DNA from 2 places in the Priestia sp. JNUCC 25 genome. Region 2 is predicted to be linked to the other one. Evidence: riboswitches for the same ligand, from Rfam matches in the RefSeq annotation. Region 2 holds a riboswitch; the other holds the start of a gene.

Region 1 (14,305 bases), 2.2 Mb from region 2:
TCATGCCTGTCACTCCTTCAGTTGTAAACGCACCTTTTTTTTATTTTAACGCAGTGTAAAACAAAAAAATCTCCTCATTAATGATAGGAGATTTTTTCTATTTACGCAATTGTTCTGCTGTTCTGTTTTTAAATCCAGCCTCTGAAACGAGAGCCTTCTGCCATTTTTCTTACGCCTATCATATAAGCAGCTAGACGCATGTCGACTTTTCGAGTTGTAGAGGTTTCGTAGATGTTATTAAATGATTTAACCATTACTTTTTCAAGCTTTTCTTCTACTTCTTCTTCCGTCCAATAATAACCTTGGTTATTTTGCACCCATTCAAAATAAGAGACTGTTACACCTCCGGCACTTGCCAAAACGTCTGGAACTAATAAAATTCCTCTCTCTGACAAAATGCGCGTTGCTTCAAGAGTTGTTGGTCCATTTGCTGCTTCTACTACAATACTCGCTTGAATGTTATGGGCGTTTTCTTCTGTAATTTGATTTTCAATCGCAGCTGGAACTAGGATGTCACAGTCAAGTTCAAGTAGCTCTTTGTTGCTGATTGTATTATTGAATAATTTCGTTACTGTACCAAAGCTATCGCGTCGATCTAATAAATAATCAATGTCTAAACCGTTAGGGTCATGCAGCGCTCCGTACGCATCGGATATCCCTACAATTTTAGCGCCAGCGTCGTGCATGAACTTAGCTAAAAAGCTTCCTGCATTTCCAAACCCTTGTACTACTACCCGTGCACCTTGTAATTCAATGCCTCGTTTTTTCGCTGCTTCACGAATACAGATAGTTACTCCTTTTGCAGTCGCTGTTTCACGGCCGTGCGAACCACCTAAGACAAGGGGCTTTCCAGTAATAAAGCCCGGTGAGTTAAATTCATCAATCCGGCTGTATTCATCCATCATCCAAGCCATAATTTGTGAATTTGTAAACACATCCGGCGCTGGAATATCCTTTGTTGGTCCAACAATTTGGCTAATCGCACGAACATATCCGCGGCTTAAACGCTCTAATTCTCCAAAAGACATATTTCGAGGATCACAAACAATTCCACCTTTTCCTCCACCGTAAGGAAGGTCAACGATTCCACATTTTAAACTCATCCATATAGATAGAGCTTTTACTTCTTTTTCAGTTACGTTTGGGTGAAAACGAATTCCGCCTTTCGTAGGACCAACTGCATCGTTATGCTGCGCTCGGTGACCTGTAAAAATCTTAACTGATCCGTCATCCATACGAACAGGAATTTTTACTGTCATCATTCGTAATGGCTCTTTTAATAGTTCATACACTTCATCAGGATAGCCTAGTTTTTCTAACGCTTTATGTATCACTGTTTGTGTAGATTTTAAAACATCATGCTTCTCTTCTTGACTATTTTTACTGTCTTGCATCTTGTCGGCTACCATCTGTAAACCTCCTAAAATGTATCGAAAATTATTCGTTTTTAATTGAATGGTGCTTCTTTCATGACATAGTATACACCCTTAGTTTTACATTGCAAAGGAAAATATCGAACTTTTAGTATTTTTTGTGTTCTTCTAAGAAAACGCTTCCATTAACTTTACAAGGTATGCTACAATGTTTTAAGTCTGCCTCTTTTCTAGTATGCTTTAATCGTCTAAAAAAAATAAAAAACACCCGGTGATAAAGAGCACTTTCAACAACTTTGTACAAGCTGAAAGTGCAGCCACTCTTATTTTAATAAAAGTGCTTTATCCTTCACGGGTGTAATTATTTCAATTAAACAGTTAAGAAAAGACAGAGTTAATATACTCCAAAGCTCTCTTTTCTACTAACATTTTTCCATATTCATTTACGCGGTGCTTTGTAATTGTAGAGGGATTTCCATACTCCGCCAAAACCGCAATCATATTCCCCACTTCAGCCGGTGACAGCATTTGATAATCCAACAGCACGTAAAAACGTTTTTCAAATGAATAGAGCACGCTATCCGTATCGTAAAAGTTTGACATGCGTTTGGTCAGCTGAATGACATCTTCAAATGAATCAAACTCAAAAAACATGTCTTCGCTTTCATCTAGCATGACCTGCATTTCAATGAAGTCTTCGAACTCGTCTTCATCTAACTCACCGTAGCTGGTTTCTTCTTCATACTGCTTTGTCACAAATACAACCATTCCCTGTGCTTGAAGTGAAAAAACTTCTACCGAAAGAGAATTTGTAGGTTCAAAGTTCAGTTCTTGAGAAGCTTGCTCTATCATCTCACGAAAGAGCTGCTTTACTTTGAATGTATCTGTCCATAGATCTTCTTTTGTTAACCCTCTTTCTTTTAAATCATCGTAGGTCAAAAAAACTTTTAGCTTATTATAGTTTAATCGTTCAAGCCTCATTAGCGTCCCTCCCCGCTTGCACTCATAACCACATGGTTCGATAATGCAGTATATGTATTTTTTGGAAAACGGTTCGTGATGTTTACTTACGAGTTTACAGGTTTATGATAGGAAAGACAAGCTATTCTCAATCAATTTCTGCTAATTTTTTTGTTAGCCAGCTGTTCCACTCTTCTTTTGTATTTCCTAAAATAAACGGCTGGGCCTCGCCTTTTCTTTTGCTATCTAAACCATCAAACACATAACCGCCTAATCCTACTTTGAGATGCGGGAATTTCTTTATCATTTGGTTCGTCAAATTTAGTGTTTTCTCGGCATTTTCCATCATTGTGCATGACATAAATAAAAACGTTGGGTCTACTTCTTTAACAATTAACTCAACATCTTTATCTTCAATGCTGCTTCCTAAATAAATAACCTCAAACCCTTTACGGCGTAAAAATAGCGTAAAGATTAGGAGTCCCACTTCATGTGTCTCGTTAGGACCGCATACAGCAATCGCTTTAGGCAATAAGCCATTTGAAGGCAGCGAATAAAAAATCATGCTGATACGCGTTTTTAATACTTGAGTCGTATAATGCTCATGAGCACTTGTAATTTGCCCTTTTTCCCACATATCTCCAACCGTCACGAGTAGAGAACCCAAAATATCAATAACCACTTTTTCTACCGAATACAGGCTAAAAGCATGATTAATTAAATCCTGTGCTTTTCCTTCTTCAAAAGATAAAAGCATCGTTAACAGCTCATCCCTAATTTTTTGAGGGGAATCTACTTCTCCTTCTTCTTCAAACGTTCCTACTGTACTACTTTCCGTTTCTAATAACGAAACCGCTTGACTTATCGTAAAACCTCCGCTCACTTTTTCCGTGAGCCATTTTAATTTCCTCAAATCTTCCTCTGTATATAACCGATGCCCCGAATCGTTGCGGACAGGATTTAAAATTTGATAACGTCGTTCCCATGCACGCAAAGTTCCCGGCTGGATTCCGACCATATTTGAGATGGCTTTAATATTATACTTCCCTTGGTGAGCCATACGTAACCTCCAACTACTCTTCGTGAACTGTATCTATTAATTGAATTATAGGATAAGTTATCCTGTGTGTAAAATTTGTATATGCTATGTAAAGATTTTGTTCAAGGCTATTCTTTCCTTTTTAAAGTGATATAATGCGTTTGGGCTCTAGCTTGTAAACGGAGAGGCAGTGAGGTTGTACCATATCCGTTACTGACAAAAAGAGGAATCTTTCGTTTTTCTTTCAGCCCTCCTAATTCATACATACCAAAATTAAATAAGCGTATCTGTCCCCCGTGTGTATGTCCGCTCAAAATTAAATCTACTTTTGATTCTTCATCTACATAATAGATAACATCAGGATTGTGGCTTAGAAGAATGGTAAGCTGTTCAGGTTCAATGGAAGAAACAGCTCTCTTTAGATTTATCTGACCTTCTGATAAATCATCTACCCCCGCAAAATGGCATGTAGTACCATATTTAGAAATGGCAAAGACATGCTCGTTTTTAAGGGCAATAACTCCTTCATCTTTAAGCATCTGCTTCAATTGCATTTGACTTACTTCGTAATCATTATTTCCCCAAACAAAATAGACGGGTCCTAGCGTTTTAAGCTTTTGAATATTTTGACGAGCCCGCAATAAAGGGACTCCTCCTTCTAATAAATCACCGCCTATGATCACAAAATCTACTTCGCCCGGTATTTTTTCCAACAGCTTCGACGAAACTGTTCGCTTATGTATATCCGATATAAAAAACAGGCGCAAAGGCTGCTGATTTTCAGGAAATCTTGATAAATGAATCGTTTTTTCTTCGACATATGTACGATGGGCTTCTGAAAACATAAAAATCAGCAAGCCTATGCCTAACGCTAAAACAATTAAAAGAATAACCATATATTCTCCTTCTTTTCATTCTATACCCGGTGTGCTTCTGTTAAAGAAGAAAGGGCATAAATTATCGCAATTGTTAACAAACCTACTACTTGATAAAGCGCAATTGCACTTAACGATAAAATCCCTATCACACATAGACATGAAACAAGGTATTCATGCCATTTTACCTTATAGCCTTTTAGAAGCAATCGACTTTGCAGAAACACTTTACGAACTGCCGCCGACAGACAAAAAAGAGCCGTGAAAAACAAGATTATAACACTAAACACATCTAACGGATGTAAAATCATTTGAATAAGTAAATAGGTTAACGAAGCTTTTGAGCCTACAGCCGTTAAACTGCTGATATAATAACTGCATAACCACGCAGCCAGCAAGTTAAACCAATCCCTCACAAAAAAACCCCCTTCACTAAACTTCTATGTAAAAAGAGGCTTTTTCATGCGATTCTATTTGTTTTCATGATATAAATTAATTCCATAGGTTGACTGCATCCAGCGGAACGTTTCTTTTCGGTGCTCCCATGTTTCAGGCGTCGCCCATAACTCTTTGCTTCTTTTAATAATCTCACAGCGCAAATCTTGAAAAGTCTTTTCTGCTTTCTCGCTTTTTTTCCGCAGCTGTACAGTATAAAAGTAAAGTGAGACGGTAAGCAATAGAAACATCAAATGCCCCATGTTGCCTAACAAAAATGAAAAAAATTCGCTAAACGTCGTAAAAAAACCGCTTTGAAATATGAAAAAAAAGTAGCTAATAACAGCCGTTACACTGGCTAAAAACAAAAGCTTCCATTTTTTCTCTTTAGCTTTCAGCTTATTGACTGTCTCTTTTCTTTTAATAACGCTCGCTAATATATATTGAAGTGTTTCATCGCTTTCAAAGTCTATCACTTTGTTTTCCATCATTCCACCCCCTCGTATGCTAGTACAACATATGAGGGAACATAAAAGATTATGTGGGTAGCACTGAAAATAATGGCTGTTTCCTTAACCTTTACTGCATTAGTTCTTCTGGCTGTGCAGATTCCCCTTTTGATTTTCGTATCTGCAGGCCTAATAAAAAATCAATGAGAAAATGAGTAAAAATCGTGACATACAAATTTTCAGTCCACCAAAAAAGTAACCCTATTAAAAAGCTTAAAAACACAACCGAAATAAAAAGAAACCACTTTTTTAAATATCGAATGTGAACGAGTGCAAATACGATACTCGCCCAAAAAAGGCCAAACTGAACTTGTATAACCCCTCGAAATAGTATTTCTTCTGAACATGCAACGATTAGGCAAATAAGAACCAGATGAGGAACAGAACGATTAGCAAATAAACGTTCATTGATCCCTCCGTCATCGTATAAATGCTCAGGTACGCATTTCATTAGAAGTATATCTCCTCCTACTACCAAGAGAGCTGTTCCTCCCCCGTACAATAAAATAGAAGACCAATCCAGCTGAAAAAACTGCAAAAAGGAATTCCACGAATCGAATGTAAAAAAACCGATGCCTAAAGCAATGAAGCAGATGAGCAGCTGTGTTACATATAAATTTTTAACTAGCTCTGCATCTGTCATGGATGAAATAAGCTCTTGCTGTGATTTTGCCATTATATCTCTCCTTGACGAAGCAAACGAGCTAATTCTAATTCCCAGCCTTGAAATGTCCATTGCTCCTGCTCACCATTTGTTTTTTTATAGTTTTCTAAATCCAAGCCGCAGCAATCGCAACAATTCTCAAGCTCTGATTTTCCCGTTTCATCGAAATAGCCAAGCAGCACGTGACGACGGCATTCTTTTGTCTCAATAAACCCCTTCATCGCACGGTACTTGTCATGTTTGTTTCGAAGACGTTTATTTACAGCTGTAACAATCGTTTCATGCAGCGATTCAGGAATTTTCCAGGGTTCAACATGTTCATTTTCCACTGCATTTTCTCTGTACAAATAATAACGAATAAATCGCCAATGTGTTTCTTGAACACCCACTGTATAAAGAAAGTGAGACTCTACTTGTTTTAAAGGAATGGCCTGATCATGGTTTCGTAAATACGACAAGCAGTATAAGATGGTATCTGAAGAAGGAAGCTCAATTTCAAGTAAAGAATGAGCAAAATCATCGTCTCCTTCAGCATAAAGCAAGATCGCAATACTGTTTCGCTGATCGCGTCCACTTCTTCCAATTTCCTGTACATATGCTTCTAGCTGCGTAGGTGTATGAAAATGAATAACAAAGCGAACATTCGATTTGTTAACCCCCATTCCAAATGCACTTGTGCAGCAAATGATATCAAGCTGATTTTCTAAAAATTGCTGTTGAACAAGCATTCTTTCATTCGGTTCCATTCCCCCATGGTAATACTGCACTCGCTGTATCCCATTTTCCTTTAGAAGCTGTGTTAATGCTTCTGTCCAAGATCGGCTGGAACAATAGATAATTCCCGGACCTTGCAGTTCACTAACGTACATCAGTAACTTCTCTTTTTTTTCTTCAATACTTGCAACAAAATCAACTTTCATCGCAATATTACTTCGATTCATGGAATAGATGTGCTCGTTGACAGCAGGAAGCGATAAGTAGCGCTTAATATCTTCCACTACTTCCCTAGTCGCAGTTCCCGTTAATGCCAGACATAGCGGACTGCCAAGTTCCTTCCATATATCTCCTAGCTGTAGATAATCTAAACGAAAATCATGTCCCCACTGAGAAATACAGTGCGCCTCGTCCACAACGAAAAGGCCTACCTTTGCCTGCTTTAATGCTTCTACTACAACAGCATTTTGCAAAATTTCAGGAGATGCATAAATAAAACGATAAAAAGCTAAATTTTTTAGCGCTCGTTGTTTTTCTTCTTGTTGTAGGAAACTATTTAAGGCAATAACTCGCTTTTCTCCGCTTGCCTTTAGTTGTTGAACTTGATCTTCCATCAGTGAAATTAAAGGAGATACAATCAGCACCGGTCGGTTCAACAAATAAGCTGGGAGCTGATAGCACAATGATTTTCCTGTTCCTGTAGGAAGAACCGCTAACACATTATGACCCGTTAAAATATCTTGAATAATCTCTTTTTGTCCTAGTCGAAATTGGCTATAGCCAAATTGTTTCTGTAGAAGTTGTTCTATCTTCACATCAAACACCACTTTTTTTAGTATCAGGTAAAATGTTTTGCTAATACGAGACGAATCTGAAAATAGGTAACGTCGTCTTTTACTTCTTCCTTTATCACCTTTAATTTATTTGTACGCAAACCTTCAAAGGCTGAGACAATTTCTTCCTGCTGCTTAGGCGATACGTATGCATCGATTGAAAAAGATGGAACAAACAGAGCTAATTCTGCAATATGATCTTCAATTGTACTTTCTTTTAAACGCCTTATATAAGCAATTTCTTCAAGCGTCTTGCCTTTTTGAAGCCAGCTATACGTTTTTAACGTCGAGCTTGTCAAAGGCAATTCTAAATATAGATCACGTAAAAAAGAAGAAAGTACATGAAAGCTTTCATTATTTTCACTCACTTTTTCAATGATATGGTGAATAACCCCTAAAAGTTGAATATGAACATAATGCTCATCGAGTTCATATTGATATGCTAACTGATTTTTTGTAAAGCCTACTCTTTGGTATCCAGTCAGTTGCAAAACAAAAAGAGACGCGTCCCGTTCCGTACAACCTTTCAAGCACGTTCGGAGCTCTTCGAATAGCTCGGCCGCTAACTCTTGACGCGTTTGCTTTTGAGACATAATATACGTTTTGACCCATTGAATAACCTCAGGATTTTTGGAAATGGGTAAAAACCCTTTTTGAAAATACTGTAGGTTTGATAAGGTCTGAATGAACAAAGTGATTCTTGCTAAAAATAATTGAGTACTGCTTGCGAATTTCCATCCGTCTAAAGCTGGATGAAAGGGTCGAGCCGTCAGTTCATCTTCAAGGCGTGCTTGTCCCTTATCTGTCATCACATACTTTTGATTTTCAGTTTCTTCAATATACTGCTGTTCTTTTAAATATGCAACGCAGGTTTCAAAAGACCGTTTATCTAAGTAAACAAATGACTGAAAAAGAAACGAAATTCCAAAAATTTTTCCGTCTTGAATCGTTTGAGCTGACTTTTTACCTGTTAATAAATGATAAATACCATAGGCGGTTCGCTCACCTTTTAACTGTTTTATACAAAATAAAATGCTAACTTGAATATAATTCAAAGGTGTCAACTTCCTTTCTCATTCATTGTACCAAAAGTGACCAATAGCATGTGAGATAAAGGCTTTTTAGCTCTTTCCTTTATGTATCAAAACGTTTGGGTAAGTGAAGAAACCTTGATTTGATAAGCATTCTCAGTGACTTTTCTATTGAAAAGTTTTATAAATCATTTTACAATGAATAAGGAGAAATTTCACTCTTGATTCGCGAAGAGATTATATAATGAGAAATTTTCGAACACTTTACAGGAGGTCTTGTTATGCCAAAATATACAATTGTTGATAAAGATACTTGCATCGCATGCGGCGCTTGCGGAGCAGCAGCACCAGACATTTATGATTATGATGATGAAGGTATTGCATTCGTAACATTAGATGATAACCAAGGTGTAGTAGAAATTCCAGAAGATCTAGAAGATGATATGATGGATGCAATGGAAGGCTGCCCTACGGATTCAATTCGCGTAGCGGATGAAAAATTCGAAGGCGATGCTAATAAATTCGAATAAGTATTGAGCAAACCTGTAGTGTACATGCTGCAGGTTTTTTTATATATAAAAATCGCTCTCCCCGGGAGAGCGATTGAATTAAACAGCAATGCGACGCGTGATCCATTGCTTCATTTTTGAAAACAATAAGACAAAGATAACCCCTGTTGCTGCTCCTTTTATTAAGTTAAACGGCAAAATACCTGCAACGATATATTGACGTGCTTGTTCACTAGACATTTCTGGCGATTGTAAGAAGATTGTATACGCTGGTAAGAAGACATAATAATTTAAGACAGCCATGAGTACCGTCATTACCACCGTACCCGTAACCAAACCTATCGTTACGCCTTTAGCCGTTTTAAATCGGTTGAACATGTATGATACAGGAAGAACGAACAGTAAACCAGCCACAAAGTTCGCCACTTGACCAACTGGAACCCCTGTAGCACTTCCTTGAATTAAATAATTCAATAAATTTTTTATTCCTTCTACTATAACAGCAGCCATCGGTCCGAATACAAGTGCTGCTACGAGTGCAGGAATTTCGCTAAAATCAATTGTTAAAAACGGAGGTAATCCAGGAATTGGAAAATTAATCATCATTAAAATATAAGCAATACTACTTAACATTCCTAGTACAACCAGCTTTTGAGTTTTCTTACTTTGTTGCATCTTGCCTCTCTCCTTCTTTGTGATCCACTCTTCAAAGAAGAAAGGTTCAACTTTATATCCCCACGCAAAAACCTCCCAACAAATGATTCGTTGAGAGGAGACATGGCAGGCATATTTAATAAACGTTCATCACATTAGGTTTTGAACGCTGAACCTCCACCTTCTCCCATCCAGACTGTACTGTCGGCTTTGGAGTTTCACCAAATCTGCTCGTATGTATTACATATAAGCTCGCGGGCTCAAAACAATTTGTTTTTTACCGCCGGTCGGGAATTTCACCCTGCCCCGAAGATAGACCAATATTTAATTATGAATTTATTATATGTTATCTCGAATTAAAAGTAAATAAAGAAGTTTTTTAATTCCTATTAAATTGATGTCTTTTATAAACTCCATTACTGTTTTTATATGTAAAATAAGGAAATAAGTGCATAAACAACAGCATTATGACATATTTATAGTTCCAATTTACGTTTATAATTGTGTATTTGATAACTAATCTTAAAGTTTGAAAAATAAAATTGACAGAATTTTTTTAACATGGTAAATTATCAAATATTTGATGATAGTAAAATCCAAGGGAGATGTTCACGTCATGTATAATGTGTTAGTAGCTGATTCAATTAGCAATGAAGGTCTTGCTCCACTACTTGAAGCTCCTCATGTGAATCTTACGCGAAAAAAAGTTGAAGAAGTTGAGAATGATTTGCATACGTACGATGCGCTTTTAGTACGGAGTGCTACGACGGTTACAGAGGATTTGCTGACAAAAATGCCGAATTTAAAAATTGTTGCTCGCGCTGGAGTAGGGGTCGATAATATTGATATTGAAGCCTCAACTAAACGAGGGGTTGTCGTTATTAACGCGCCGAACGGAAATACCATTTCAACGGCGGAACATACATTTGCTATGATGGCTAGCTTGTTTCGTCATATCCCCCAAGGAAATGCTTCAGTTAAAGCGCGCGAATGGAACCGCTCAGCATTTGTTGGGACAGAGCTTAATCGCAAACACCTGGGCATTATCGGATTTGGACGAATTGGCTCAGAACTTGCCAAACGCGCAAAAGCCTTCAATATGAGCGTTCACGTTTACGATCCTTTTTTAACCTCTTCCCGAGCTGAAAAGCTAGGAGTAGAACTATTATCCCTGGATGAATTACTAGCAGCAGCGGATGTAATTACCGTGCACACTCCGCTTACGAAAGAAACAAAGGGATTGCTCAATCATGACACATTAGCCAAAACAAAGAAGGGTGTGTTTTTATTAAACTGCGCGCGCGGCGGAATCATTGATGAAAAAGCCTTAGTTCATTATTTAGAAATTGGCCATGTTCAAGGTGCAGCTATTGACGTATTTGAAGTTGAGCCGCCGATTGATAACCCTTTGTTACATTTTGATCAAGTTATTACAACTCCCCATTTAGGAGCTTCTACAAAAGAAGCCCAGCTTAACGTTGCTGAGGACGTGGCACATGACGTTCTGCGTTTTCTAGAAGGTAATCCTGTAAGCTCATCCATTAATTTGCCAACGCTTTCTAAAGAAGTTTTTGAAAAAATTCAGCCGTTTACGAGCCTTACTAAACAAATGGGAGCCATTTTATCTCAATGCATGCGAGAACCTGTTCAGCATATCTCTATCTCCTACGGAGGTACAGTGACGGATTTGGAAACCACTTATATTACACGGAGCTTGCTATCAGGCTTTTTAACTCATCGGATCGACTCACCTGTTAACGAAGTCAATGCTTCTATGATTGCCAAAGAACGAGGAATTACATTTGGTGAAAAAACATCGGAAGATACGCAAGGATATTCCAATATGATTGACGTTACCGTAACAGGGGAACAGCGTATATTTACCATTACGGGCACCTATATAGCAGGCTATGGACCTCGAATTATTAATATTGATTCGTTTGATATTGATTTTTATCCGGAAGGACATCTTCTTTATATCCGTCACAGTGATCAGCCCGGAGTTATTGGAAATGTAGGGAAAGTACTTGGAGATTTACGTATTAACATTGCTACCATGCAAGTGGGCCGTAAGCAAAAAGGCGGAGAAGCCATTATGATGCTTACGTTTGATAAACTTTTAGATGATTCTGTCATTTCCTCGTTAAAACAAACAAGCGAAATTGTGACCATACAGCGTATTGAATTGTGACATTAAAAAAAGAGCCTTAGCGGCTCTTTTTTTATGGACTTATCTTTAACACTTGTCCTGCATTTAACATCGTATTTTCTAAATGATTCCACTTTCTTAGCTGATCAATATCTACTTCATATTTGACTGCGAGCTCAGATAATGTATCTCCTTGATGGATAAGAATACAGTTATCAGAAGTCTGATGTAACTGCTGAAAAACCGTGGCAGCTAAATCGCTTTTTACGTATGCCGATAGTTTTTGCTTGTCCAATTTGGCAAGTGGGTTTACTGCATTGGTTTTATCCGGATTCCAACTTTCTTGATGAACTTCAAAATGCAAATGTGCACCTGAAGATCGCCCTGTATTGCCAACTCGTCCAATGTTTTGACCTGCGGCTACACGATTTCCTTCTGCAACAAAACGTTCCTCTAGATGAGCATAGACCGTTTCGTATCCATTTGTTTGTTTGATAAAAACAACCTGTCCGTATGTATTTGAATAGTAAGAGCGGCTCACCACTCCTTTTGCAACAGCATACACCTGTGTACCAACAGGTGCTGCTATATCAATTCCAAAGTGTTTGGCGTGACGAGAACCAAATATATCAGTTAAGACTCCTTCAACCGGCCACTCCCACTGCTTCTCTTCTGCTTTTACCATTTGCCCGCCCAAAAATAAAAGACCTATACACAATCCCATTACTAATACAACCAATATTCTTCTTAACACGTCAATCATGAAGAAAGAACCTCCTATGTAGATCATTGCACACAAAACATACTATATGCCAATTCCTTCTCTTTTAGACTTGTTTATAGAAAAAATAAAGAGATGTGATTTTCCACTGAATCACATCTCTTTGCTATTCTTATTATTTCAGCCGAACAAACTGTTATTTAGCATGTGCTTACTTTGGCAGTTTAATAAAGAAAGTTGTTCCTTCATTTAATTCACTTTCAACCGCAATGATCCCTTGATGTGCCTCCACAATATTTTTGGCGATTGCAAGCCCAAGACCAGTTCCTGACTTCCCTCTTGTTCTGGCTTTATCCGCTTTATAAAATCGTTCAAATACAAATGGAAGATCTTCTTTCGGAATGCCTGCTCCTGTATCTTGAACAGAAAGATGGATTTCGGATTGACTTTTATCAAGATGCAGCTTTACTTCTCCGTAGTCATCCGTATGACGAATCGCATTATCAATTAAGTTTGTCAGCACTTGTTCCATACGGTCTGAATCAATCATCGCTTCAAATTCATCTTCTATTTTTCCATTAAGAGACAGTTTAATATGTTTTTCTTTAGCTAACCCTTGAAACTTACGCAAAACACGTTCTGTAAATTCAACCATTGCTACAGATTCTAAGTGAAGCTGCACATGTCCCGCTTCCATTCGCGCCAAATCTAAAAGTTCATTTACAAGCCGGCCCATACGGAGTGATTCATCATAAATCACCTGTGCAATTTCTTTCTTTTCTTCATCCGTACTTGCAATATCGTCAATAATAGCTTCACTATAACCTTGAAGCATAGAAATAGGTGTACGCAATTCATGAGACACGTTTGCAATAAAATCTTTTCTCGATTTATCAAGTTTACGCTCTTCAGACATATCACGTAGTACAGCTACAGCACCGCGAATTTTCGTTTGATTATAGAGCGGTGACATTAAAATGACCCACGTTTTCCCTTGAATTTTCAATTCTGCACTTCGCTCCGTTTCAGTCTCTACTACCGTTTGAAACAAATGGACGACGTTTGCTGGAAGCTCAGGGACCTGCTGATTGTTGACATCCTGCTCGTAATACCAAGTCTGAAGAAAATGCTCCGCTGGAGGATTGGTAATTAAAATCGATCCGTCTCTACTAAACGTAATAACACCGTCTGCCATACTGCTTAAAATACTTGAAAGCTGCTCTTTTTCCTGATTGAGCGCATTGAGGTTAAACTTTAACTGCCTGCCCATTTGATTAAAAGCAATCGCTAACTCTCCAATTTCATCGTGAGTTAAAATAGGTACTTTTGTATCAAAGTTGCCTTTTGTTACTTCAAATGCCGCCTGCCTCATTTTTCTAAGAGGCGCTGTAATTCGAGTGGATAAGAAAAAAGCAAAGATAGTAGTTAAAATAATAGCAATACCTGCAGCCAATAAAATGAACTTAGTCGTATATTGAGCGGGTTCTTCAATTTCAGAAAGAGATTGATACAAATAAACGCCGCCTGTTGGTTTGTTATCTTTCATTAAAGGTACACCGACAACAAACATTAAAGGCTCATCACTCGTGTCTTTCTTTGTAGTCATGTACATTTTTTCCCGTATTACTTTACCTTTTTCAACCACTTGATTTAGCTGATCGTTTTGTTTAACAATGGCCGAAATAGCTTTCTTATTTTCTTTATCAGGATGTGTGGAATGCCAATAAAAATCTTTGTCTTGAACAATAACTACACTTGCTTGGTCTGCAAGTTCACGAGCAATCGATAGTCCTAGTTTTTCATCGTCCGTTTCCTGCACAATGGTAGAGATTTTAGCAG
Region 2 (10,244 bases):
ACCATCATCCCTACTTCGATGTCTTCCGAAACTTGTACGCCTTCTTGTTGAAGTTTAGCTTTTTCTTCTAAAAGAATAGCTTTTGCTTGACGGAACTCATCAACAGTAGCAATCATAGGAAACATAATTTTCAGATTACCGTATACGCTTGCACGTAGAAGCGCACGAAGCTGTGTACGGAACATGTCTTGCATCTCTAGACATAAGCGAATGGCACGGAATCCTAAGAATGGGTTCATTTCTTTTGGTAGATTTAAATAAGGAAGCTCTTTGTCTCCACCAATGTCAAGAGTACGAACAACCACTGGTTTGCCTTCCATACGTTCAAGAACTGTTTTATAAGAAGTAAACTGCTCTTCTTCCGTCGGAAGATCTTCGCGACCCATATATAAGAATTCTGTACGATAAAGGCCAACGCCTTCGCCGCCGTTTTCTAATACGCCTTTTACATCTTCTGGTGTACCAATGTTAGCTGCAAGTTCAACGTGATGATCATCAGCTGAAACCGTTTTTTCATTCACAAGCTTAGCCCACTCAGCTTTTTGTTCTGCATACTCAGCGGCTTTTTTCTCGTAAGCTTTTACTGTTTCTTCGCTTGGATCAACGATAACTTCGCCATCTAAACCATCAACAATTACTAATACACCGTTTTGAATGTCTTCCATAACTGTTTTTGTACCTACAACAGCTGGGATCTCCATTGAACGCGCCATAATTGCTGAGTGAGAAGTACGTCCGCCAATATCTGTTGTAAATCCTTTTACGAACTTACGATTTAACTGTGCTGTATCAGACGGCGTTAAATCTTCTGCGATAATGACAACTTCTTCTGAGATTAAGCTTGGATTTGAAACGTTTACACCTAAAAGATGAGCTAATACACGTTTTGTTACGTCACGGATATCAGCAGCACGTTCTTTCATATATTCATTGTCCATTGACTCAAACATATTAATAAACATTGCCGCTACTTCATCAAGTGCATGTTCAGCGTTTACATTTTCATTTGTAATTTTATCTTTAATTGGATTAATAAGTTCAGGATCGCTTAGAACTAATAAGTGAGCTTCAAAGATTTCTGCTTTGTCATCTCCAAGTTCTTTACGAGCGTGCTCTCTAATAATTTCAAGTTCTGATTTTGACTTTTCTAGCGCAGCTTCTAGACGTGCTACTTCTGCTTCAACTTCAGTTACTGATTTTTTTTCAACGGTTAATTCTGGATTTTCTAGACGAAATGCTTTAGCAATAGCAATGCCGCTAGAAGCGGCAATGCCTTGAATTTCCTTTGTCATTATTCGCCTAATCCTTCTTTGCTCATTGTATCTTCAAGAGCAGCAAGTGCATCTGCTTCGTCAGAACCTTCTGCAGAGATAGTGATTGTAGCGCCTTTTTGAATACCTAAAGACATAACGCCCATGATTGATTTTAAGTTTACAGTTTTACCGTTGAATTCTAAGTTGATATCAGAATCAAATTTGCTTGCTGCTTGTACTAAAGTTGTTGCTGGACGTGCGTGAATTCCTGAGTCTGCTGTTACTGTAAATGTTTTTTGTGCCATGTTAAATCAATCTCCTTTTTACTTTGAAATGTTAATAATATTTGCTTCTTGTTGAGAAACTTGGCCCTGCTTTAAGATATCAATTTTTTCATCAGCTTGTAAATTCGTGAAAATGATCGGCGTAATCGTCGATGGCGCATTTTCTTTTACAAAGTCTAAATCAATTTTCAATAGAGGCTGTCCTTTTTTCACTTCATCGCCTTGGGCAACTAAAGCTTCAAAACCTTCGCCTTTTAAATTAACTGTATCAATACCAACGTGAATTAAAATTTCACGTCCAGTCGTTGATTCAATACCTAAAGCATGTTTCGTCGGGAATAAGTTTACTATTTTTCCGTCCACTGGTGCAACTACCGTGCCTGTTTTCGGAATAATCGCAAAACCGTCACCCATTAATTTTTGTGAAAATACCTGATCTGGTACTTCCGATAAAGGTACCAATTCTCCCTCAATCGGTGAAACAATATCATTACCATTATCGCTTCCTACTTCAGATGTTGCAACAGGTTTTTCAATTGTTTTTGTCTCTTCTTTTGTGACAACCGGTGTTTTGCCATTCATAATGTCTTGAATTTGACCTTTTAACGTGTCAGATTTCGGACCGAAAATAGCTTGAATATTGTTACCAACTTCAAGAACACCAGCTGCTCCAAGTTTTTTCAAGCGGTTTTTATCAACATTACCTACATCATCTACTGATACACGCAAACGCGTAATACAAGCATCTAAATGTGTAATGTTTTCTTTACCGCCAAGTGCAGCTAAAACATTTGTTGGAAGCTCTGCTGCTTCTACTTTTACATCTTCTTCTCCTTCTTCTTTATCTTCACGACCCGGTGTTTTTAAGTTAAATTTACGGATTGCAAAGCGGAAACCGAAGTAGTAAATAACTGCTAGAACTAAACCTACTGGAATAACTAGCCACCATGCTGTACGGTTTTGCATAACTCCAAATAGAACGTAATCGATAACCCCACCTGAGAACGTCATACCGATTTTAACATTTAATAATTGCATAACCATAAATGATAAACCAGCAAATACTGCGTGAATTGCAAATAGTACTGGTGCTACGAATAAGAACGAGAACTCAAGCGGCTCTGTAATACCCGTTAAGAAAGATGTTAAAGCAGCTGAACCCATGATACCAGCTACATATTTTTTGTTTTCAGGACGAGCTTCGTGATAAATCGCAAGAGCTGCTGCTGGTAATCCGAACATCATGAACGGGAATTTACCAACTTGGAATGTTCCTGCTGTTAAAGGCACGCCATCTGCTAATTGAGCAAAGAAAATCTTTTGGTCACCGTGAATATGTTGACCTGCTTTATTAACGTAATCACCAAACTCAAACCAGAACGGAGAGTAGAATATGTGATGAAGTCCAAATGGAATTAATGAACGTTCAATCAATCCAAATACAAAAGCTGATAAAGTTGGGTTTGCATCAATCATGTTAGTAGAGAAAGCATTTAATCCGCTTTGAATTGGCGGCCAAATGAAAATCATAATAACACCTAAAACAATTGAAAATACCCCAGTAATGATTGGTACAAATCGTTTTCCTGCAAAGAACCCTAAATAAGATGGTAATTCAATATTGAAATAACGATTATACATGGATGAAGCTAAAATACCTACTATGATACCCCCGAATACACCTGTAGCTAACGTAGGAATTCCTAAGATGCTAGTGTAAGCTGGATTGGCACCCATTTTGTCAGGATCTAGTTGTCCTGTAGCAACTAAGATTGTGCTCATCGTTTTGTTCATAATTAAGTAGCCTACAATTGCAGCAATACCTGCTACACCGTCACCACCAGCTAAACCAACGGCAACACCAACGGCAAACAATAGCGATAAGTTGTCAAATACAATTTGACCCGCTTGCGACAAAACATTTGAAACCAATTGAACCCAGTCTGCACCAAGTGCCGGTACTGCATCTAACAATGTAGGGTTTTGAAGCGCTGTCCCTACTCCAAGTAAAATCCCTGCTGCCGGTAAAATCGCAACCGGCAACATAAGCGCTTTTCCGACTTTTTGTAATACTCCAAAAAGTTTTTTAAACATGGCGCTTACCTCCTTTTATATATTTAGTGTGCAACAAGCTATTTATTTGATACGTGAATCATTAACGCGCTTTCATAAAACGCTTTCTTTAACTAGAAAACTCATTACATCTCCTGGTGTCCTGAAGCCTAAGCTTTAAATGATTGCGCTTTCTTATAACAAAAAAAGGCATGAGGAAAAAGAAACGATAAATGGATACACTCATCCAATTACACATCGCTTCATTTCTCACTCATGCCTGATCGTATCAGTAACACGTATTGAAATGATTTTATAAATCCGTTTTTGTTATAAGTCGCTGCAGATGCATCGTTAAGTAAACTGCTTCTGCTTCATATACAGGTAAATGTAACGCTTGCTGCATTACTTTTATCACTTTCCAAGACACATTGTAACACAGGGGATATTCTTCTTTCAATAGCAAAGCAATTTTTTTTGGCTCTTCTATTTTTTCTCCTGTTTTTACTCGATCAATAGCAAAATGCAAATGACGAATCAATCTCATATAGTGCACAGATTCTTTGTCTACCTGCAGATGAAGCGATTCTTCAATCACATTAATAATCGTTTGAATAAGCTGCGAGTCTTGATTCACTTCCAGCAGGTTTTTTTCAGTCAGCGCACTGTGGATATGAAGCGCAATAAAACCAATCTCTCCTACCGGAAGCTGCACGCCTATTTTGCGACTAATAATTTCTACCACTTCAGATGCGATCGTATATTCCTCTGGATATAAAGCTTTTGTTTCAAGTAAAAATGGATTTTTAAGCCCCATTCCCTGCTGAAAACGTTTTATCGCAAACGCGATATGATCCGTCAATGAAATGTGTATATGCTCATTCAAAGGAATGTTAACACGCTTTTGAATGTGCGTTACAATATCATTCATCATTTCAATCACGTCTTCATCTACCTGAGCTAAAAGCTGCTTGTACTGTTCTTGCTCTTCTTCACTCTTTAACAAAAACATTTTCTCCACGGCTTTTGCATCGATTTCATCGCCTTTTTTCTTATTGAACCCTATTCCTTTCCCAATTAGCACAACTTCATCATAGGTAAGGTGTTTAGCAATTAATACATTATTATTAAGTACCTTTTCTACAAAAAAGGACTCTTTCACGAATCCTTCACTCCCCTGTTTCGGCTTTCTATTATTTGCTTTCCTATCTTACAAATAATACGCATAACCGTCAATTCATTTTTCTTTGTTTCAAATATTATTGAACTAAACTATTTGAGTTACGTATTATCTTAGTAGTTCTTCGCTGGAAACGCAACGTCTTTTTTGCTCGTCCCATAACAATTTTTCATAATAAAGTTTTGAAGCATAACGCTCAGAATGAATGCACCCGCTTGTAAAAGCGTAAAAAGAACAAGTGAAGTGGTAATAGATACCAGCAAAACCCCATAGTGAATCAGCAAAATATCTACTATACGCAGCCCCGCTATAATCATTCCAGCTCCAACAAAAAATTCTTTGGCTACACTCCAAACGAGGAGAATCGTAACAATACAAACGTAAATCATCGTGGCATTTACGGAATCATGAGTAGCCGACGCAAACCATCCCGTATAAAACCAATTATTATGAAAATATGCTAACAGCATAAACATAATAGTAGAAGTAATGGCGAGCATCCCGAGAAAAAATGTAGCGTAATGCACAAATGTCATATACCGTTCTGTTAGCCATACATACCAAATCTTTGAAATGCTAAAGCCTATGGTCATTAAAACGCCTGTATAAATTGTTTTCCACCAGTGATGTGTATAAATATCCCAGTGTAAAAATAATTCTTCAATCCCCATAAATATAGCTGAAATGAATAAAATATAGCGGAATTTTAATTGATAAGCAGCTACCACCATAGCCATGATTGGAAAAGCAAACGCTTGAGAAGTTAAGGAACCAAACAAATTATCAAAATATTCATTGGTCATAAAATCAGGATCGTAATCGTAACTTTCAAACAACACAAATACAACATACTCTAGTACATAAGCCATTCCAATGATAAAAAAAAGCAAAACGACTAGCTTTTTATCTTTTTTACGTATGAATACTGTAAGCAAAACGGCTGTGCTGATAATAATCAATGCAAAAAAAGCAGTATAATGAGGCATAGACGTCTCCCTTTTACGACCTAATTATTACTTAGAGTAAGACGTTTTAGCCAAATTATACATAGCTAGCTTCTATTCAAAAGAGCTTGAGACATAACTACCTCAATCCAATCTAAAGGCGAACAAACGGGATACATGAGATAGTTTGGATCGCTTTCTACACTGCAGTTGATTTCCGTGCAAGACTTCGCTTTCCGCGGGCGGCCGCTGAGCCTCCTCGTCGCTTCCGCTTCTCCCGCAGAAGTCTTTCTTCCGCTTCTCCCGCAGAAGTCTTTGCCTTACCCTTTAGTTAGAAGCCACTACATACCTGAAACCTACGTTCACCATGCCAATGAAAAAAATCCGAACGATTCATCGTTCGGATCTTCTTTCAACTAACATACTTTTGTTTCAGCCTCTTTTAACTCTTCAGCTTATAAAAACTGGAATGGTATCTATTATCCTTCAATCATTTTTGAAAGGTTAGCCATTTCGATAGCTGATGCTGCAGCTTCCCATCCTTTATTTCCTGCTTTTGTTCCTGCACGTTCAATTGCTTGCTCAATTGTTTCAGTTGTTAATACACCAAAGATAATTGGCACGCCTGTTTGTAAGCTTTGAGATGCAACGCCTTTTGCTACTTCATTACATACAAAATCAAAGTGTGGAGTAGCTCCTCGAATAACGGTTCCTAGCGTAATCACTGCATCATATTTTTTAGATTCAGCTAATTTTTTGGCGATTAATGGGATTTCATAAGCGCCCGGTACCCAAGCCACGTCTACGTCTTCATCAGCTACGCCGTGACGTTTGAGCGCATCTTCTGCTCCACTAAGTAAACGGCCTGTAATAAATTCATTAAAACGCCCTACCACGATTCCGATTTTTAATCCTGTGCCTACTAAATTTCCTTCATATAAATGATTCATCTTTTGTTCCTCCTGCTAGTATTAATATATAGTTATTTACATTTCTTTTCATGAATTAGCTTCATTTGTTATAACGAAAAAAAGTGTAAAATTATAAATGTAATAAATGACCTAATTTTTTAGCTTTTGTATCTAAGTATTTTTTATTGGCATCCACTGCCGGCATTTGAAGAGGCACTCGCTCGATCACTTCAAGGTCGTAGCCTTTTAGCCCAGTAATTTTACGAGGGTTATTCGTTAAAAGCTTCATTTGTTTGACTCCAAGGTCTTTTAAGATTTGAGCACCGATTCCATACTCTCGCAGATCCGCCGCAAACCCGAGTTTTTCATTCGCTTCTACGGTATCGTATCCTTCTTCCTGCAGCTTATATGCTCTTAGCTTATTTAGTAAGCCAATACCTCTGCCCTCTTGACGCATATACAGCAGAATGCCGCGTCCTTCTTCTTCAATTTGCGTAAGAGCTGCGTGAAGCTGAGGACCGCAGTCGCAGCGTTCAGAACCAAACACATCTCCAGTCAAACACTCAGAGTGAACGCGAACGAGAACGGGGCTATTATGATCAATATCACCTTTGATAAGAGCCACATGTTCTTTATTATCAAGTTTATTTGTATATCCTACAGCTTTAAACTCACCAAATGCCGTAGGTAAGCTCACTTCTACTTCACGGCTAATAAGCTGGTCATGTTTGCGGCGGTAGGCAATCAAATCTTTTATTGTAATCATTTTTAAATCAAATTGCTCTGCAATTTTTGTTAAATCCGGTACACGTGCCATTGTTCCATCTTCATTCATAATTTCACAAATAACACCCGCAGGCTTTCCTCCTGCTAATACTGCTAAATCAACAGCAGCCTCTGTATGACCTGCACGCTGCAGAACGCCCCCGTCTTTTGCAATCAATGGGAAAATATGTCCTGGGCGTTGAAAATCACTTGCTACCGTCGCTTCATTTACAAGAGCCATAACCGTAGCAGAGCGTTCGTATGCACTGATACCTGTTGTACTTGAAATATGATCAATACTTACTGTAAATGCTGTTCCATGTACATCCGTATTGTTCGCTACCATCGGGTGAAGATTCAATTTATGCGCAATTTCTTCATTAACAGGTGTACAAATTAATCCTCTTCCATGAGTAGCCATAAAGTTAATAACCTCAGGCGTCGTTTTTTCGGCTAATGCAATAAAATCTCCTTCGTTTTCTCGATCTTCATCATCGCATACAATAACCACTTTTCCCTTTTTTAACTCTTCAATGGCTTCTTCTACTTTATGAAACATCTCTTTCACCTCACTGTTAATTTGTAAAACCATGCTGCTGCAATAAATCCTTCATGTTACCTGAACGATTCGAGGCGCCAGGGGTTGACTTATTTGTCATCATCTGATGCATATATTTAGCTAACATATCGCATTCAATATTTACCTTGTCTCCTCGCTGTTTGTCTCCAACGACTGTGTGAAGCACCGTATGAGGAATAAGAGAAATAGTAAATGATTGGTTGCTGACATCAAAAATAGTAAGACTTGTTCCGTCTACGGAAACAGACCCTTTTAACATCATAAATTCACGAAGTTCGGGATCGACTTGAATTTCATAATAAAAGGCATTTCCTTTACGTGTTTTGCTTACAATGGTTCCAATTCCATCAACGTGTCCGCTAACGAAATGCCCTCCAAACCGGCCATTTGCAGCCATCGCCCGCTCTAAGTTAACACGTGATCCAACGGTTAGAAGCTGAAGGGTACTTGCTTTAATCGTCTCCGGCATGACATCGACCGTAAATTCATTTTGAGAGTAAGCCGTTACGGTTAAACAAACGCCGTTAACTGAAATACTGTCCCCTAAGTTCACATCTTCTAACACGGTCTTCGCATCAATCGTAAGAACAATTGCTTCTGTGGCCTTTTGAATACGTTTTATTTTTCCAATTTCTTCAATGATACCTGTGAACATTTTCTTCACCTGCTTTGGCGCTATTCCAACTTCTTATACCGTTTTGAAATAGCAGCTGCTTTTTTTTCATATTTATCTTTCCCCCAACCACTGAAAATAAAAAAGCCCCTTGAACAAATGTCCAAGGGGTCGGCTGAGCTGAATCAGTTTTATCTATGCAAAATTCCGCTAATTGTATACGAAATAAACAGTTATATTTTGTGTACAAAAACAAGGGTAGCTTTAAAAAAGGCAAACGTGTCCCTTATTAATTCAACACAAAAAAACAACTGTGCTTCCTGATCCTTCTCCCATCCAGACTTTTACTGTCGGCTCTAGATTTTAACTAGATCCACCGCTAACATACATCGTATGAAAACGGGTCACGGGCTTAAAAGCATACGCTTTATCACCGCCGGTTGGGACTTACACCCGACCCCGAAGGATAATATATTCGACTGCTATAGTCTTATTTGTTTTACATTATAGCAAAGTAAAATCGACTTGTCACATCATTTAACTTCGTTTTTTCACATCTATTCTTTAAAATCCAGCTTTTAGCTTATTTTTTCTTTTTTAATACATAGCATCCATACAAAAGCTAGTCCAATATAGCCAAATATCGGATACAAAAACTCAAGAAGCTGGGCATATCCGAATTGCCCAATAATAAAGCAGGCCAAGATAATAAACGCAAAAGCTTGTTTGTCATTCAGGGGAAGAAATGACTGAAGCTGCTTAGCGATTCCAAATACATTTCCAATCAATGTAGTAAAAATCTCGCCTAACACAACTACCGTAAATAAAACATTCACCCACGCTGAGATATTTTTAACAACGGCACTCATCGGAATATCAAGTTGAAATGAATAAGGCAAATTGGAAAGGGCAAGATGAGTAGAAACAAGCATAAACGTAAGTACACACCCTCCTATTACGGCCCCTTTTTTAATCACGCTCCTATCTTTCACGGAGCTTCCTAATGGAACCAAAACGGCCTGAGCCAAAGCTAGATTTAGGGAAATATATAAAAAGGGACTAACCGCCCACTTCCACTGCGTGACGAGCGTTAAATCCGGCTTCGTTTGAATCAGTGAGAAATAGCTGATATTTGGTACAAAGATGATAAAAGCAAATGAAAGCATCATCGGCACAACAAGAGAATTAACCATTAAAATACCGTTAATTCCTTTTGCGATAAATATATAAGTTAAAACAATTGTAAAAATCATCCCAACAGGAGGCCACAGTCCAAACTGTTCTTTTCCTATTGCCCCCGTACTCGCTAGCATGACTGAAGTTACTCCAAATAAAATGACAATCATTACACCGTTTACCGCTTTTCCAAGCACATCACCAAATAAATATGTATTAAGCTGCTGATAAGAAGAAGCCCCAATTGCGTGCGAAAGCAGCATCATTTTTGAACCTAGCCAAATAAAAAACAAGCCGCTGACCAAAATTCCGACCATTCCAAGTTCCCCGTACTGTGTAAAAAATTGAACGATTTCCTTGCCTGTTGCAAAACCGGCTCCTACAACGGTGCCTACATACGTAGCAGCAACCTGCAGCGTGAGTTTCCACCTTTTCATGCCCATCACCCTTCTACCCTTCATAGTTCACTATATGTAGAAACGATTA

What was found. A riboswitch is a leader RNA that binds a small molecule or an ion and turns the genes downstream of it on or off. The one in region 2 is predicted to bind FMN.
Region 1: another riboswitch for FMN. It lies ahead of JNUCC25_RS21905 (ECF transporter S component); the one in region 2 lies ahead of ribE (riboflavin synthase).

Annotation. Positions count from the first base shown of each region.
Region 1 covers NZ_CM132211.1:4,166,927-4,181,231, forward strand. The annotation lists gene JNUCC25_RS21850 (YpdA family putative bacillithiol disulfide reductase) at 1-4, opposite strand, end outside; gene JNUCC25_RS21855 (Glu/Leu/Phe/Val family dehydrogenase) at 129-1,394, opposite strand; gene JNUCC25_RS21860 (genetic competence negative regulator) at 1,752-2,354, opposite strand; gene JNUCC25_RS21865 (MerR family transcriptional regulator) at 2,482-3,393, opposite strand; gene JNUCC25_RS21870 (metallophosphoesterase) at 3,501-4,268, opposite strand; gene JNUCC25_RS21875 (hypothetical protein) at 4,289-4,663, opposite strand; gene JNUCC25_RS21880 (DUF2663 family protein) at 4,718-5,170, opposite strand; gene JNUCC25_RS21885 (CPBP family intramembrane glutamic endopeptidase) at 5,262-5,867, opposite strand; gene JNUCC25_RS21890 (RecQ family ATP-dependent DNA helicase) at 5,867-7,384, opposite strand; gene JNUCC25_RS21895 (helix-turn-helix domain-containing protein) at 7,408-8,457, opposite strand; gene JNUCC25_RS21900 (ferredoxin) at 8,715-8,963, shown strand; gene JNUCC25_RS21905 (ECF transporter S component) at 9,042-9,617, opposite strand; FMN riboswitch at 9,772-9,914, opposite strand; gene serA (phosphoglycerate dehydrogenase) at 10,213-11,787, shown strand; gene JNUCC25_RS21915 (peptidoglycan DD-metalloendopeptidase family protein) at 11,819-12,508, opposite strand; gene JNUCC25_RS21920 (ATP-binding protein) at 12,678-14,305, opposite strand, start outside.
Region 2 covers NZ_CM132211.1:1,280,738-1,290,981, reverse strand. The annotation lists gene ptsP (phosphoenolpyruvate--protein phosphotransferase) at 1-1,292, opposite strand, end outside; gene JNUCC25_RS06565 (phosphocarrier protein HPr) at 1,292-1,558, opposite strand; gene ptsG (glucose-specific PTS transporter subunit IIBC) at 1,577-3,631, opposite strand; gene glcT (glucose PTS transporter transcription antiterminator GlcT) at 3,903-4,751, opposite strand; gene JNUCC25_RS06550 (hypothetical protein) at 4,883-5,755, opposite strand; gene ribH (6,7-dimethyl-8-ribityllumazine synthase) at 6,193-6,663, opposite strand; gene JNUCC25_RS06540 (bifunctional 3,4-dihydroxy-2-butanone-4-phosphate synthase/GTP cyclohydrolase II) at 6,755-7,948, opposite strand; gene ribE (riboflavin synthase) at 7,965-8,624, opposite strand; FMN riboswitch at 8,903-9,053, opposite strand; gene JNUCC25_RS06530 (YkvI family membrane protein) at 9,161-10,195, opposite strand.